Orrella dioscoreae: one gene and its partner. Each later gene encodes a partner of the first gene's protein in a complex. Links are inferred from orthologs where the notes say so. Each region holds a gene or a part of one and is shown on either strand. Other genes may lie near its edges.

Region 1 (6,717 bases):
GCTGGCCACGGCCTGCTGCAGCATCGTCAGGTCGCCGCCCGACCAGAAGTCGTTCTCGAAGCGGCGGGTCTGCAGGTCGGCCTGCTTCAGCGCGGACCGCTTGGCGAAGATGAAGGTCCACGACAGGATCGAGATGCCGAGCAGGATCAGCATGATGAGCTGCACTGGCACGCTGGCGTCCAGGATCAGCTTCAGTATCGACATGTCATTCGTGACTTGCATGGTTATTCCCGTAGGTCCCGTAGGTTGGCCCGCAGCACGTCCACTAGCGTGGGAGGTAAGGCGGCGGGTCGCAGGTTGACGGCGTCGACGCAGCAGATTTGGATGTTGCCCGACACGAGCAGTTCCCCATCGCGTTCTGCGTGTTGCGCGAAGTGTATCGAAGCACGGCCCAGCTTGGTGATCTCGCTGTGGATGGTCAGCAGGTCATCCAGCCGCGCCGGCTTGCGGTAATCCATGTCCAGCGAGCGCACCACGAAAAGGCGTTGCTCGGTGACGGCCATGGTCGATTGGTTGATGCCCAGCGCGCGCAGCCACTCGGTGCGGGCGCGTTCCAGGAACTTGAGATAGTTGGCATAGAAAACCACCCCGCCCGCGTCCGTGTCTTCGTAATAGACACGAACCTGCAGGGTGGATCTCGGCAAGGCGTCAGCAGTCACGTTGCGGGTTCGGCAAATCCGGCAGAGTCTGCCGTTCAGGCCTGGGCCAGCGCGGCCAGGGTCTGCGCCAGCGCATCGCCCACGGCGACCTTCACGTTCTCGCCCTGGCGGCGGGACTGCAATTCCACCACACCGTCGGCAAGGCCGCGTTCTCCAACTGTTACGCGCACCGGCACCCCGATGAGCTCCCACTCGGCGAACATGACCCCCGGGCGCTGGTCGCGATCGTCCAGGATCACGTCCACGCCTTGTTCCTGCAGGGCCGCGTAGAGCTTTTCCGCCTCGTCACGAACCGTTGCACTTTTCCCCCAGCCCACGGGGCAAATGGCCACCTGGAAGGGGGCGATGGCGGCCGGCCAGATGATGCCGCGCGCATCGTGGTTCTGCTCGATGGCGGCGCCCACGATGCGGGTGATGCCGATGCCATAGCAGCCCATGCGCAGCAGCGCCGGCTTGCCGGTCTCGTCCAGGAAGGTCGCATTGAGCGCCTCGGAATACTTCGTGCCCAGGAAGAACACGTGGCCGACCTCGATGCCGCGCTGGATCGCCAGGCCCTGGCCGGAGGGACCGATGTCGCCGGCCACCACGTTGCGCAGGTCCGCCACCAATTCGGGTTCGGGCAGGTCGCGGCCCCAGTTCACGCCGGTGTAGTGGAAGTCTTCGGCGTTGGCGCCGCAGACCAGGTCGCTCATGTTGGCGACGGTCAGGTCCGCCACCACGCGCACGGGCTTGGCCGTGCCGATGGGGCCCAGGTAGCCGGGCTTGCAGCCGAAATGCTCGACGATCTCGGACTCTGTGGCGAAGCGCCAGCCGGCCTTCAGGCCCGGCAGCTTGCCGGCCTTCACTTCATTCAGCTCGTGGTCGCCGCGCAGCAGCAGCAGCCAGATCTGTGCGGGGCCGTCCTCGGGATCGGTCGCCAGCACCAGCGATTTCACGGTGCGTGCCAGCGGGATGCCCAGCAGGTCGGCCACGGCCTGGCACTTGGCCGCGCCGGGCGTCGGGGTCTTGGCCAGCGACTCGGCGGGCGCGGCGCGCTCGGCCAGCAGGCTGGGCGCGTGGGCCAGCTCGATGTTGGCCGCGTAGTCCGAGCCCGGATCGTAGACCAGCAGGTCTTCGCCGGTGTCGGCGATCACCTGGAACTCGTGGCTGCGGTCGCCGCCGATGGAGCCGGTGTCGGCCGCCACGGCGCGGAATTCCAGCCCCAGGCGCTTGAAGATGCGCATGTACGCGTCGTACATGACGTCATAGCTGCGCTGTGCGCCCTCGTCGTCGCGGTCGAAGGAGTACGCGTCCTTCATGGTGAATTCGCGGCCGCGCATCAGGCCGAAGCGGGGGCGGCGCTCGTCCCGGAACTTGGTCTGGATGTGATAGAAGTTCACCGGCAGCTGGCGCCAGCTGTGGATCTCGTTGCGCGCGATGTCGGTGATGACTTCTTCCGACGTGGGCTGCAGGACGAAATCGCGGTCGTGGCGGTCCTTGATGCGCAGCAGCTCGGCGCCGTACTGCTCCCAGCGGCCCGACTCCTTCCAGAGTTCGGCGGGCTGGACGACGGGCATCAGCAGTTCGACGGCGCCCGCGCCGTTCATCTCCTCGCGGACGATGGCCTCGACCTTGCGGATGACCTTCAGCCCGAGCGGCATATAGGTATAGATGCCGCCGGCCAGCTTGCGGATCATGCCGGCCCGCGTCATGAGCTGGTGGCTGGCCACTTCGGCGTCGGAAGGGGCTTCTTTCAGGGTATTCAGGTGGTAACGTGAGGCACGCATAGATTGGCCAGGGGCTCCGGGGGTCGGCAGATCGGACTTCAGATACGTATAATCGGATGCAATTGTATTGAATTCGCTGGAGGTGGCCCATGCTCGATCGCGAAGGCTACCGTCCCAATGTCGGCATCATCCTCGTCAACCACAAGAACGAGGTCTTTTGGGGTAAGCGGCTGCGCGAACACGCCTGGCAGTTTCCGCAAGGCGGCATCAAGCACGGTGAAAGTCCTGCGCAGGCAATGTACCGCGAGCTCCACGAGGAAGTGGGCCTGCGGCCCGAACATGTCCGGATCCTGGGGCGAACACGCGACTGGCTGCGTTATAACGTGCCGGAGAATTTCGTGCGCCGTGAGTGGCGCGGTCATTACAAAGGCCAGAAGCAGATCTGGTTCCTGTTGCGGCTCATGGGCCGCGACAGCGATGTCTGCCTGCGCGCCACGGCGCACCCCGAGTTCGACGCCTGGCGCTGGAGCAAGTACTGGGTGCCGCTGGATGCGGTCATCGAGTTCAAGCGCGACGTCTATACCCAGGCGCTGAACGAGCTGTCGGTCATCCTGTTCCGGCGGCAGCAGGAAACCCGCTATCTGCGCCAGCGGGTGCATGGAAACCGGGGAGACGGCGCGTCCGGCGCGCAGTCTCCCGCAGAAGGAAGCGACACGTATGCGCATATTGCTGGTTGAAGACGAACGCGAGATGGCCGCCTGGCTGGTCCGGGCGCTGTCTCAAAGCGGCTTCGTCCCCGACCACGCGGCCGATGCGCGCACGGCCGAGGCTTTCATGGCGGGCAACGAATACGACGCCATCGTCATGGACCTGCGCCTGCCCGACAAGCACGGCCTGGTGCTGTTGCGCGAGATGCGCAATCGCAGCGACAGCACCCCGGTGCTGCTCCTGACGGCGCAGGGCGCCCTGCAGGACCGCGTGCGCGGCCTGAACCTGGGCGCCGACGATTTCCTCACCAAGCCCTTCGCGCTGGAAGAACTGGAAGCGCGCCTGACCGCGCTGGTGCGCCGCAGCCGTGGCCGCCAGCACCCGCGCCTGCAGTGCGGGTCGCTGTCCTATGACAGCGAAAGCCGTTCCTTCACCCTGGACGGCGGCCTGCTTTTCCTCACGCCACGCGAGCACGCCGCGCTGGCGGCATTGCTCACCCGCAGCGGCTATCCGGTCGACAAGTCCAGCCTCTTCGGCAAGGTCTTCACCCACGACAGCGAAGCCAACCTCGACGCCATCGAGGTCGTGCTGCACCGCCTGCGCAAGAAGCTGGCGGGCAGCGACGTGCGCATCACCACGGTCCGCGGCCTGGGCTACATGCTGGAAAGCGTGGCCAGCGAAGCCAGTGAAGCCGCACCCGGCTAACTGGCGGCTGTTCCGTCTCATCGACGTCGTGGTGCCGCGTGTCGGCATCCGGCCGCTGCTCGTGGCCTTGCTGCTGCCAGGCATCATCGGCCTGCTGATGATCGACAGCTGGAACGACTACCGCACCCTGTCCGAGATCACCGCCGAAGCCTACGACAGCAGCTTGCTCGAGCCGGCGCGCGTGCTGGAAAGCAGCGTCGAATTCGCCAACGACCTGACCCTGCGCATCAGCGCACCCATGTATGCGCAGGTGCTGCTGGAGTCGCGCGCGGGCCTGCGCAAGTACTACCGGGTCGAGGAAATCGATCCGCCCATCGCGCCAGGCAGAGGCTCGCCCGTGCTGCCAGGGCGGGCGCTCATCGGCATGCCCGACATGCCGATGCCGCCCCAATGGCCTGCCGAGGCGGGCGAACCCGTCTTCTACGATTCGGTCTATCGCAACGACCCGGTGCGGGTGGTGGCGATCTGGCGCGACCTGTTCTATCGCGGCGCGCATCGCCAGGTGCTGGTGCAGGTGGCCGAAAGCATGGGGCCGCGCCTGAACGCCGAGGAGCGCGGCCGGCAGCAGGAGGCCCTGCGCGATGCCCGCATGGTCGTGCTGGTGGTGCTGCTGGTGTGGCTGGGCGTGGCCCTGGCCTTGCGGCCGCTCTATCGCCTGCGCAATGAAATCCGCAGCCGTTCCCCGCAAGACCTGAAGCCCCTGGATCCCTCGCGGGTGCCGAACGAGGTCGTGCCGCTGGTCGAGGCCGTGAACCATCACATCGCCCGCTATGGCGACATGCTGGCAGAGCAATCCGCCTTCCTGGCCGATGCCTCGCATCAACTCCGCACGCCGCTTGCCATCATGCTCACGCAGGCCGAATACGCCTTGCGTGAGCGCGATCCGCAACGCATGCGCGAAGGCCTGCATGCGCTCATCGAGCAACTTGGCCGTACCCGGCGCCTGACCGAGCAGTTGCTGTCGCTCGCGCACGCCAGCCACGAGGACGAACGCACGGCACAGGCCGTCGATGTCGACGAGCTGGCGCGGGCCGTGGTGTTGCGCTACCTGCCGCTCGCCCGCGAGAAAAAGCAGGATCTCGGTTGCCTGACCTCGCCCGCGCCGGACGCCGATGAGGGCGGGGCGCGCTGGCCGCTGGTCGTGCAAGGCATCGAGGCCGAGTTGCAGGAAGCGCTCTCGAATCTCGTCCACAACGCCCTGCATTACGCGCCCCCTGGCGCGTGCATCACGGTCTCCGTCGAGCCTGGCGAGACCGACGTGCTGCTGGCCGTCACCGACGACGGGCCCGGTCTCGAGCCGGGGCTGCGCGAGCGCGCCTTCGGGCGCTTCGACAGGGCCGGCGTGGAGAAGGGCGAAGGCGGTTCTGGTTCGGGCCTTGGCCTTGCCATCGCGCGCGCCTATGCGCGCCGCAACGGCGGCGATGCCACGCTGGAAGACGGCGAAGTGCGTGCCGATGGCGGCGTGGGATTGCGCGCGGTGTTGCGTCTGCCGCGCGGCTGAACACACGGCTGATTCCTTCTTTCCGGTTCCATCTTTGCATTGGGGATTTCCCGCGCATCGTGTGCGCTTCCCTCTGTGACGCGTGTTTTTTAATCCACGCTGTTACACATCCGCGAAAGCAAATCGCAAGCCTCGCTTCCTAGACTCCTGCACTTTCAACTGCGCGTCAGTTGCTCGCAAAACCTTGTGCCATGCGGGTGGCGGCGCATGCCTACAAGAAAGGGGGAGTACATCCGTGGAACCGAAGATAGTTGTTCCGCCAAGCGTCATGCGGCGCGAATGGTGGGCCGGGGGGATCATGATCGGGCTGGGCATTGCCGTCGTGATCGGCGGCAACCTGTACCAGGTGGGCAGCCTCTCGCGCATGGGCCCGGGGCTTTTCCCCATCATCCTGGGCGTGCTGCTGGCGCTGATGGGCGTGCTCATCATCGTCACCGCCAAGACGCTGCCGCCCGACGAAGAGGGCGATGAAATGGGTCCGCCCGAGTGGCGCGGCTGGGCCTGCATCCTGGGCGGGCTGGTGGCCTTCATGATCCTCGGCCGCTACGGCGGCCTGGTGCCGGCCACCTTTGCGCTGGTCTTCATCGCCGCCATGGGCGACCGCGAACACACCTGGCGCACCGCGCTGCTGCTTGCCTTGGGCGTGACCGTCGTGGGCTGCGCCATTTTCTCGTGGGGCTTGCAGCTGCAATTCCCGCTGCTGCGTTGGGGCTGATCGAACATGGATATCTTCAATAACTTGATGCACGGGTTCTCCGTCGCCTTCGCGCTGGACAACCTGATGTGGGCCGCTTTCGGCGTCTTCATGGGCAACCTGATCGGGGTGCTCCCCGGCATGGGCGTGCTGGCCGCCATCTCCATCCTGCTGCCCCTGACTTACACCATGACGCCCACCGCGGCGCTGGTCATGCTCTCGGGCATCTACTACGGTTCGCAGTACGGTGGCGGCATCACCTCCATCATGCTGAACCTGCCGGGCACGGCCTCGCACGCCGTGGCCTGCCTGGACGGCAATCCGCTGGCGCGCCAGGGCAAGGCTGGGTCCGCGCTCTTCATGCTGATGTTCTCGTCGTTCTGCGGCGCGACCGTCGGCATCCTGGCCATGATCCTCTTCTCGCCGATGCTGGTGGAAGTGGCCTTCAAGTTCGGTCCCGCCGAATACTTCGCCATGATGATGCTGGGCCTGCTGGCCGGCGCCACGCTGGCCAAGGGCTCGGCGGTGAAGGGCGTGGCCATGGTGCTGGTGGGCCTGGTGCTCGGCGTGATCGGCACCGACGTCAACACCGGCGTCATGCGTTTCCACTTCGGCATCCTGGAACTCAGCGACGGGCTGCAGATCGTGGCGCTGGCCATGGGCCTCTTCGGCATCGCCGACTTCCTGAAGAACGTCAATCGCATCGACTCCAGCGCCAAGATCATCGGCGGCGGCGGCATCTCG
Region 2 (6,584 bases), 3.7 Mb from region 1 along the record:
GGGATGACCTTCGGAAACGGACTCGGAAGTGAAGAGGAAATCGTTCTGGGCCACGAGATGACGTCCTGTAAATGTGTCCGATAAACGGCACGGGTTGACTGAGGCGCGAAGCCCCAAATGCAACCGTAGTACGAACGCTTGGATCTGGGCGCGACGCTTTAGCGGTAGGAATGGACTGGCGGCCACCCCAGCTGGTTCAATGCCGGTGCCAGCATCTGGCAAGACAGGGAACCGCGGCCGCCCCGCAAGTTGTCGTTAACTCGGCGGCCAAAGTGATTTTAAGCGAAAATAGCACATGTTCTCGCGGATGGCGTCAGCAACCCCATGGCGCCCCGGCCCGGCGACGCCCTCCCCAGGCCTGCCGGCAAGCCTGTCCGCCCTCCCCATTCCCGACGCCCGCCGATGCTGCTGTTCCTGTTTCGCCTGCTGTCCCACCTGCCGCTCTCCCTCCTCCAGGGCCTGGGCCGACTGGTCGGACGTCTGGTCTATGCACTGCCCACCAAGTACCGCCAACGCCTGCGCGCCAATGCCGCCCAGGCGGGCTACGACTCGCCGGCCTTCGCGCGCCGGGCGGCGGGCGAGACCGGCGCGATGATCCTGGAACTGGCACGGGTCTGGTTCCGCAGCGATGACAGCCTGGCGCGCGTGCGCAGCAGCCCCGAGGACGAGGCGATGATCGCCGCGCTGCACGCGCAGGGCCGCGGCGTGCTGTACCTGACCCCCCACCTGGGCTGTTTCGAGATCACCGCCCGCTACAGGGTGCGCCGGCATCCGCTCACCGTCATGTTCCGGCCGCCGCGCAAGGCCGCGCTTGCCCCCGTCATGCAACTGGCGCGCGAATCCGCCGGCATGAAGGTCGTGCCGGCCAACCAGTCTGGCGTGCGGGCGTTCGTGCGCGCACTGCGCCAGGGGGAGGACATCGGCATGCTGCCCGACCAGGCGCCCGGCGAAGGCGAAGGCGTCTGGGCGCCCTTCTTCGGCCGCCAAGCCTATTCTGTCACCCTGCCGGCCCGGCTGGCCAGGCAGACGAACGCGCCCGTCGTGCTGGTCGCCGGTGAGCGTCTGCCCAAGGGCGCTGGCTGGCAGATGCATTACGTGCCCGTGCCCGAGCCTTTGCCCGAATCCCCCGAGGCGCAGGCGACGCTGATCAACCAGACCATGGAAAGCCTCATCCGCCGTTGCCCCGAGCAGTACCTCTGGGGGTACAACCGCTACAAGACGCCGAAAGGCGCACCCGCGGCCCCCGGCGCCCTGCCCTCGGAAGACGCGGCATGACGGACGACCGGCACCCATCCCTCGCGCCACCCGCCATCCCGCGCGGATGGAAATACCGCGCACTCAAAGCGCTGTTCACGTGGTTCGGAAACCGTTCCAACACGACTCGCCTGCGGCTCGGCAAACTGCTGGGGGGACTGTCCTACCGGCTGGTGCGGCCACGCGCCCGGGTTGCCCGCCGCAACCTGGAGATCTGTTTTCCCGAGCTGGACGCAGCCGCGCGCGAGCGCCTGCTGCGCGATCACTTCCATGCCCTGGCACAATCGGTCGTGGATCGCGGCGTACTGTGGTTTGCCCCCCCCGAACGCGTGCGCGAACTGGTTTCCCTGTCGGGCTACGAGGAAAACCTGAAGCCACTGGTCGCCGCCCGCCAGTCCTGCATCCTCCTCGCCCCGCACTTCATCGCGCTGGATGCCGCAGCCTCTCGCCTGACCATGGAAACGCCGAGCGGCGCCACCATGTACTCACCACAAAGCGACCCCGACGTCGATGCGCTGGTACGTGAAGGCCGGGCCCGCTTCAACGACGTCCACCTGGTCAACCGCCGGGACGGCGTGCGGCCCCTGCTGCGCCACGTGAAAGCGGGCCGCCCCCTGTACTACCTGCCCGACATGGATTTCGGCCGCAAGGGTTCCCTCTTCGTTCCTTTCTTCGGAACGCCGGCGGCCACCATCCCCGCCACCGCGCAACTTGCCAGCACGTGGAAGCTGCCCGTGCTGCCTATCCGCGGCAGTTGGAATCCTGCCACCGGCCGCTATCACATCGAGGTTCTGCCCGCCCTGGCGGACTTCCCGGGCGAGGACGGCCTGGAGGCGGCCACCGCCCGGATCAACCGGATGGTCGAGGACTGGACGCGCGACATGCCCAGCCAATACTACTGGGTGCACCGCCGCTTCAAGACCCGCCCCCCTGGCGAACCCGGCCTCTATTGAGGCGGTTGCAACATCCGCGCCGGGCACGCCATCGCCCGCCAACTAGGCGATAATGGCGGGATGACTTGGCCATTCACCAAAATGCACGGCGCGGGCAACGACTTCATCGTGCTCGACGGCGTACGTTCGCCCATCCAGATGACGGCGGCGCGTGCCCGCGCGCTCGCCGACCGGCACCTCGGCATCGGCGCCGACCAGATCCTGCTGGTCGAGCCCGCCACGCGCCCCGATGCCGACTTCCGCTATCGCATCTTCAACGCGGACGGCAGCGAGGTCGAGCACTGCGGCAACGGCGCCCGCTGCTTCGTGCGCTTCGTGCACGAGCAGGGCTTGTCCAGCAAGAACCCGCTGCGCGCCGAGATCGCCACGGGCGTCATCGTGCTGGACGCAACGGCGGACGGCCGCGTGACGGTCGACATGGGCCTCACCTGCTACGAGCCCGCCGCGCTGCCCTTCGACACCACCGGCCTGGCCTCGCGGCCCGAGCACGCCGACACGCTGTGGGAACTGCCGCTGGACGAGGCCGCCACGCCGGGCGGCCCCGCGTCGGTGCTGCTGTCCCTGGTCGCCATCTCGAATCCCCATGCGGTGCAGGTGGTCGACGACGTCGACACGGCACCTGTCGGCCGCGTCGGCCCCTACATCGAATCGCATCCGCGCTTTGCCAAGCGCGTGAACGCGGGCTTCATGCAGGTCGTCGACCGTCACACCATCCGCCTGCGCGTCCATGAACGCGGCGCGGGCGAAACCCTGGCCTGTGGCACGGGCGCCTGCGCGGCAGTGGCCGCCGGCATCCGCCGTGGCCTGCTCGATTCGCCCGTGGCCGTGCACACGCGCGGTGGCGTGCTCGATATCGCCCTGCTGGGCGACAGCCTGCGCATGACCGGCCCCGCCACGACCGTTTTCTCGGGCACCGTGGACGTCGACGCCCTGGTGGCATCGCTGCCCGCCCAACCCTGACACCCTGGCCGCGCGGCCGGCATGCGCCGCGCGGTTCCGTCCGGACACCCCTGGGGCCGACACGCCCCTGGCAATGCCCGATACTGAAAGAAGGACGCCCCAGCAATGAGCACTGCCGCGACGCACGCCGACGAACTCTCCGCCGAGACCGTTGCCCGTTTCCTCCAGGACCACCCCGCTTTCCTCCAGGAGCACGCCGAGGTCTTCGCGACCCTCGAAGTGCCGCACCCGCACCAGAGCCGCGCCATCTCGCTGGGCGAGCGCCAGATCCTCACGCTGCGCGAGCGCCAGCGCGAACTGGAATGGCGCCTGAACGAACTCGTGCACAACGCCTCCACCAACGAAGGCATCGGCGCCCAGGTACAGCAGTGGTGCGAGCGCCTGCTGGCGGAACAGCACGCCGAGCGCCTGCCCGCGCTGGTCACGCTGGGCCTGGCCGAGGTCTTCGACCTGAAGGACGTCGGCCTGCGCCTGTGGGCCCCGCTGGCCATCGAAGGCGGCACCGCCGGCGAACCCGTCTCGGACACGCTGCGCGCCTATGCCGATGCCTTGAAGGCGCCTTATTGCGGTCCTGCCGTGCCCGCCCAGGCGGGCAAGGAACCCGCCACGCCGGGTGAAGCCGAGGCCTGCGCGGAAGCCGCCGCCTGGCTGGCGACGCCGCCTGGCTCGATGGCGCTGGTGCCGCTGCGTCCCACGCCCGACTCGCCCGCTTTCGGCCTGCTGGTGCTGGGTTCGCCCGACGCCGAGCGCTTCGCGGCCGGCATGGGCACCTCCTTCCTCGCCCGCATCGGCCGCCTGGGCAGCGCCGCGCTGGCACGCCTCACGCCGCAGGCCTGAGCGCATCGTGGGCGCCGCTTCCGCAACCAGCGCGGCAGCGCCCGCGGGCACGCCGCCCACTGCCTCGCAAGGCCTGCCCGACAGCATGGCGCGCTGGTTGTCCCACCTGGAGACCGCGCGCCGCTATTCCCCGCACACGCTTGCCGGCTACCGTCACGATCTCGCCCGTCTCGTCTCCCTCGCCGGCGACACGCCGCCCGAGGCCCTGCGTCACGCCCATATCCGCCAATACCTGGCACGCCTGCATGCGCAAGGCCTGAGTCCGCGCAGCCTGGCGCGCACGCTTGCTGCCTGGCGCGGCTATTTCGCCTGGTGGGCCCCGCAGGCCGGACTGCCTGAAAACCCCGCCGCGGGCGTGCGCGCCCCCAAGCTGGCCCGTGGTTTGCCCAAAGCCCTGTCGGTCGAGCAGGCCCAAGGCGTGCTGGACCACGCCTCGCGCGGCGCCGGCCACGATGCCATCGCCCGCCGCGACCACGCGATGTTCGAACTGCTGTATTCCAGCGGCCTGCGGCTCTCGGAGCTCATCGGCCTGGACACGGCCTATGTGCGCACGGGCGAGTATGAATCCCGCAGCTGGCTGAACCTGGCCGAACAGGAAGTGCTGGTCTGGGGCAAGGGCGGCAAGCGGCGCACCGTGCCCGTGGGCGGCGCGGCGATGACGGCCTTGTCGCACTGGCTGCGCGAGCGCCCCGCCCTGCTGGCGCCGGATGCAACGCCCGATGATGCCGCGGCGCTCTTCCTGGGCGCACGCGGCAAGCGCGTCACGCCACGGGTGGTGCAGCTGCAGCTGGAAAAACTGGCGATTGCCGCGGGCCTGCCCACGCGACTGCATCCGCACGTCATGCGCCACAGCTTCGCCAGCCACGTGCTGCAATCGGCGCAAGATTTGCGCGCCGTGCAGGAAATGCTGGGCCACGCCAACATTTCCACCACGCAGGTCTACACGCGGCTGGATTTCCAGCACCTCGCGCGCGCCTACGACCAGGCCCATCCCAGGGCAGGCCGCAAGAAGGACACCCCGCGGGGATAAGGCCAGGCCTGATCCCCGCGGCGCCGCTCAGAACGTCGTGCGCAGGCCCAGCATCACGCTGCGGCCAGGCAGGGGCGCCAGGCGCGAGATGAACGAGGTGTGGTTGTAGGCCAGCTCGTTCAGCAGGTTGTTGCCACGCAGATAGACCTGCGCGCGCGCATTGCCGATGTCGGTGTCATAGGTCACCAGGGCGTCCAGCAGGTTGTAGCCCGGCGTCTCCGACTCATAGCTCGTCACGCGCGACTGGCGGAAGACGCGTGTGAACGTCAGTTCGCTGCCCCACTGCTGCCAATCGGCGTTCAAGCGCACGCCCGCGCGCCCGGCGGGAATGCGGGGCAGATTGCCATCGTCGTTCGCGAACTTGCCGCGCACGTAGTCCCCGAAGACGCCCGCCGAAAAGACCGGCGTGAAGCGATGGCGAACCTGGGCCTCGATCCCCGTGAACTCGGCATCGCGCTGCGAGTACTGGATCAGGCGGAAGTCCTCGAACTGGTCCAAGGTGTCGGCATAGATGTAGTTGCGCACGCGGTTGTGGAAGGCGCTGACGCTGAAGGTGGTATCGCCCGCTTTCTTGCGCAGGGTCAGGTCGATGTTGCGCGAGGTTTCCTTGCCCAGGTTCGCGTCGCCCATTTCATAGGTGTTGGTGGCCAGGTGGATGCCGTCGGCGTAGCGCTCCTGCGCGCTGGGCAGGCGCTGCGAGCGCGACAGCGACAGGGCCACCGAATACTGAGGCGCGAAGTCCCAGATGGCCGCGGCCGAGAACGAATTGCCCGTGTCACGGCGGCTGTCGCCGCCGTCGGTCAGGCGGATGCGCTGCCAGTCCTGGCGCGCGCCCAGTTCGAAGCGCCAGTCCGCCAGGCGGTATTCCTCCAGCACGAAGAGACCCGCCGTACGCGTGCGGCTCTCGGGCAGGAAGCCCTCTTCGCCATCCGCGCCGAACGTGCTGCTCGCCCCCTGCAGGCCCACCACGCCGCGCCAGCCCATGATGGGCTTGTGCGTCAGCTCCAGGCGGCCATCGTAGCCACGGTTGGTGAAGCGCGTGCCGACCTCTCCGCCTTCGATTTCGTCATGGCGGTATTGCGTGACGCCCGCCCGGAAGCGGATCTTCTCGAAGCCCGCGAAAGGATCGCGGTATTCGCCGCGCAAGTCGCCGCGCTCGCTGCGCAGCTTCACGTAGGGCACGCCGCCGCCGTGGTCATGATCGTGATCGTGGCCTTCATGGCCTTCTTCCTCATGATCACCGTGGTCATGGTCGTGCCCCCCGCAATGCAGGTGGTCGCCGTGCGGATGGCAGCCTTCGTATTCGTGGCTGTGGCCCGGCAGGCCGTAGCGCGACTCCATGAAGGAATAGGACGCGCCCACATAGCCACGCGAGGTGATCCACGACGCGCCCACGCTGCCCGAGCCCGAGCGCTGGTACGAGCCCGGCACGCTGCGGCTGGACCAGTCGGGCACGCGATAGTCGTCCGACTCGCGCTTCATGCCTTCGACGCGCACGGCCAGGTTGCCGCTGCCGCCGGTGATGCCCACTGCGCCCGCGCGCTCCTTGG

The links.
Region 2: the proteins of ODI_RS04480 (region 1) and dapF are in contact, whole or in part, in a solved structure (PDB 5YGU), measured with the Escherichia coli proteins. The link is inferred for Orrella dioscoreae from one-to-one orthologs.

The regions. Positions count from the first base shown.
Region 1 is NZ_LT907988.1:983,412-990,128, forward strand. What follows is about bases 1,407-4,308. They hold ODI_RS04480 (RNA pyrophosphohydrolase), read left to right. Parts: upstream 1,407-2,514; coding sequence 2,515-3,102; downstream 3,103-4,308. Other genes in these bases: ODI_RS04475 (proline--tRNA ligase), read right to left, coding at 1,407-2,425; ODI_RS04485 (response regulator), read left to right, coding at 3,083-3,778; ODI_RS04490 (sensor histidine kinase), read left to right, coding at 3,876-4,308. Outside these bases: protein TolQ, read right to left, coding at 1-222; ybgC (tol-pal system-associated acyl-CoA thioesterase), read right to left, coding at 225-659; more of ODI_RS04475, read right to left, coding at 695-1,406; more of ODI_RS04490, read left to right, coding at 4,309-5,279; ODI_RS04495 (tripartite tricarboxylate transporter TctB family protein), read left to right, coding at 5,548-5,994; ODI_RS04500 (tripartite tricarboxylate transporter permease), read left to right, coding at 6,001-6,717. UniProt on the Escherichia coli protein: Master regulator of 5'-end-dependent mRNA decay.
Region 2 is NZ_LT907988.1:4,698,816-4,705,399, forward strand. The notes cover bases 1,449-4,217. They hold dapF (diaminopimelate epimerase), read left to right. Parts: upstream 1,449-2,267; coding sequence 2,268-3,167; downstream 3,168-4,217. Other genes in these bases: ODI_RS21515 (lysophospholipid acyltransferase family protein), read left to right, coding at 1,449-2,207; ODI_RS21525 (DUF484 family protein), read left to right, coding at 3,273-4,004; xerC (tyrosine recombinase XerC), read left to right, coding at 4,090-4,217. Outside these bases: metK (methionine adenosyltransferase), read right to left, coding at 1-54; ODI_RS21510 (lysophospholipid acyltransferase family protein), read left to right, coding at 403-1,275; more of ODI_RS21515, read left to right, coding at 1,272-1,448; more of xerC, read left to right, coding at 4,218-5,034; ODI_RS21535 (TonB-dependent receptor domain-containing protein), read right to left, coding at 5,062-6,584. UniProt on the Escherichia coli protein: Involved in the succinylase branch of the L-lysine biosynthesis and in the biosynthesis of the pentapeptide incorporated in the peptidoglycan moiety. Catalyzes the stereoinversion of LL-2,6-diaminopimelate (L,L-DAP) to meso-diaminopimelate (meso-DAP).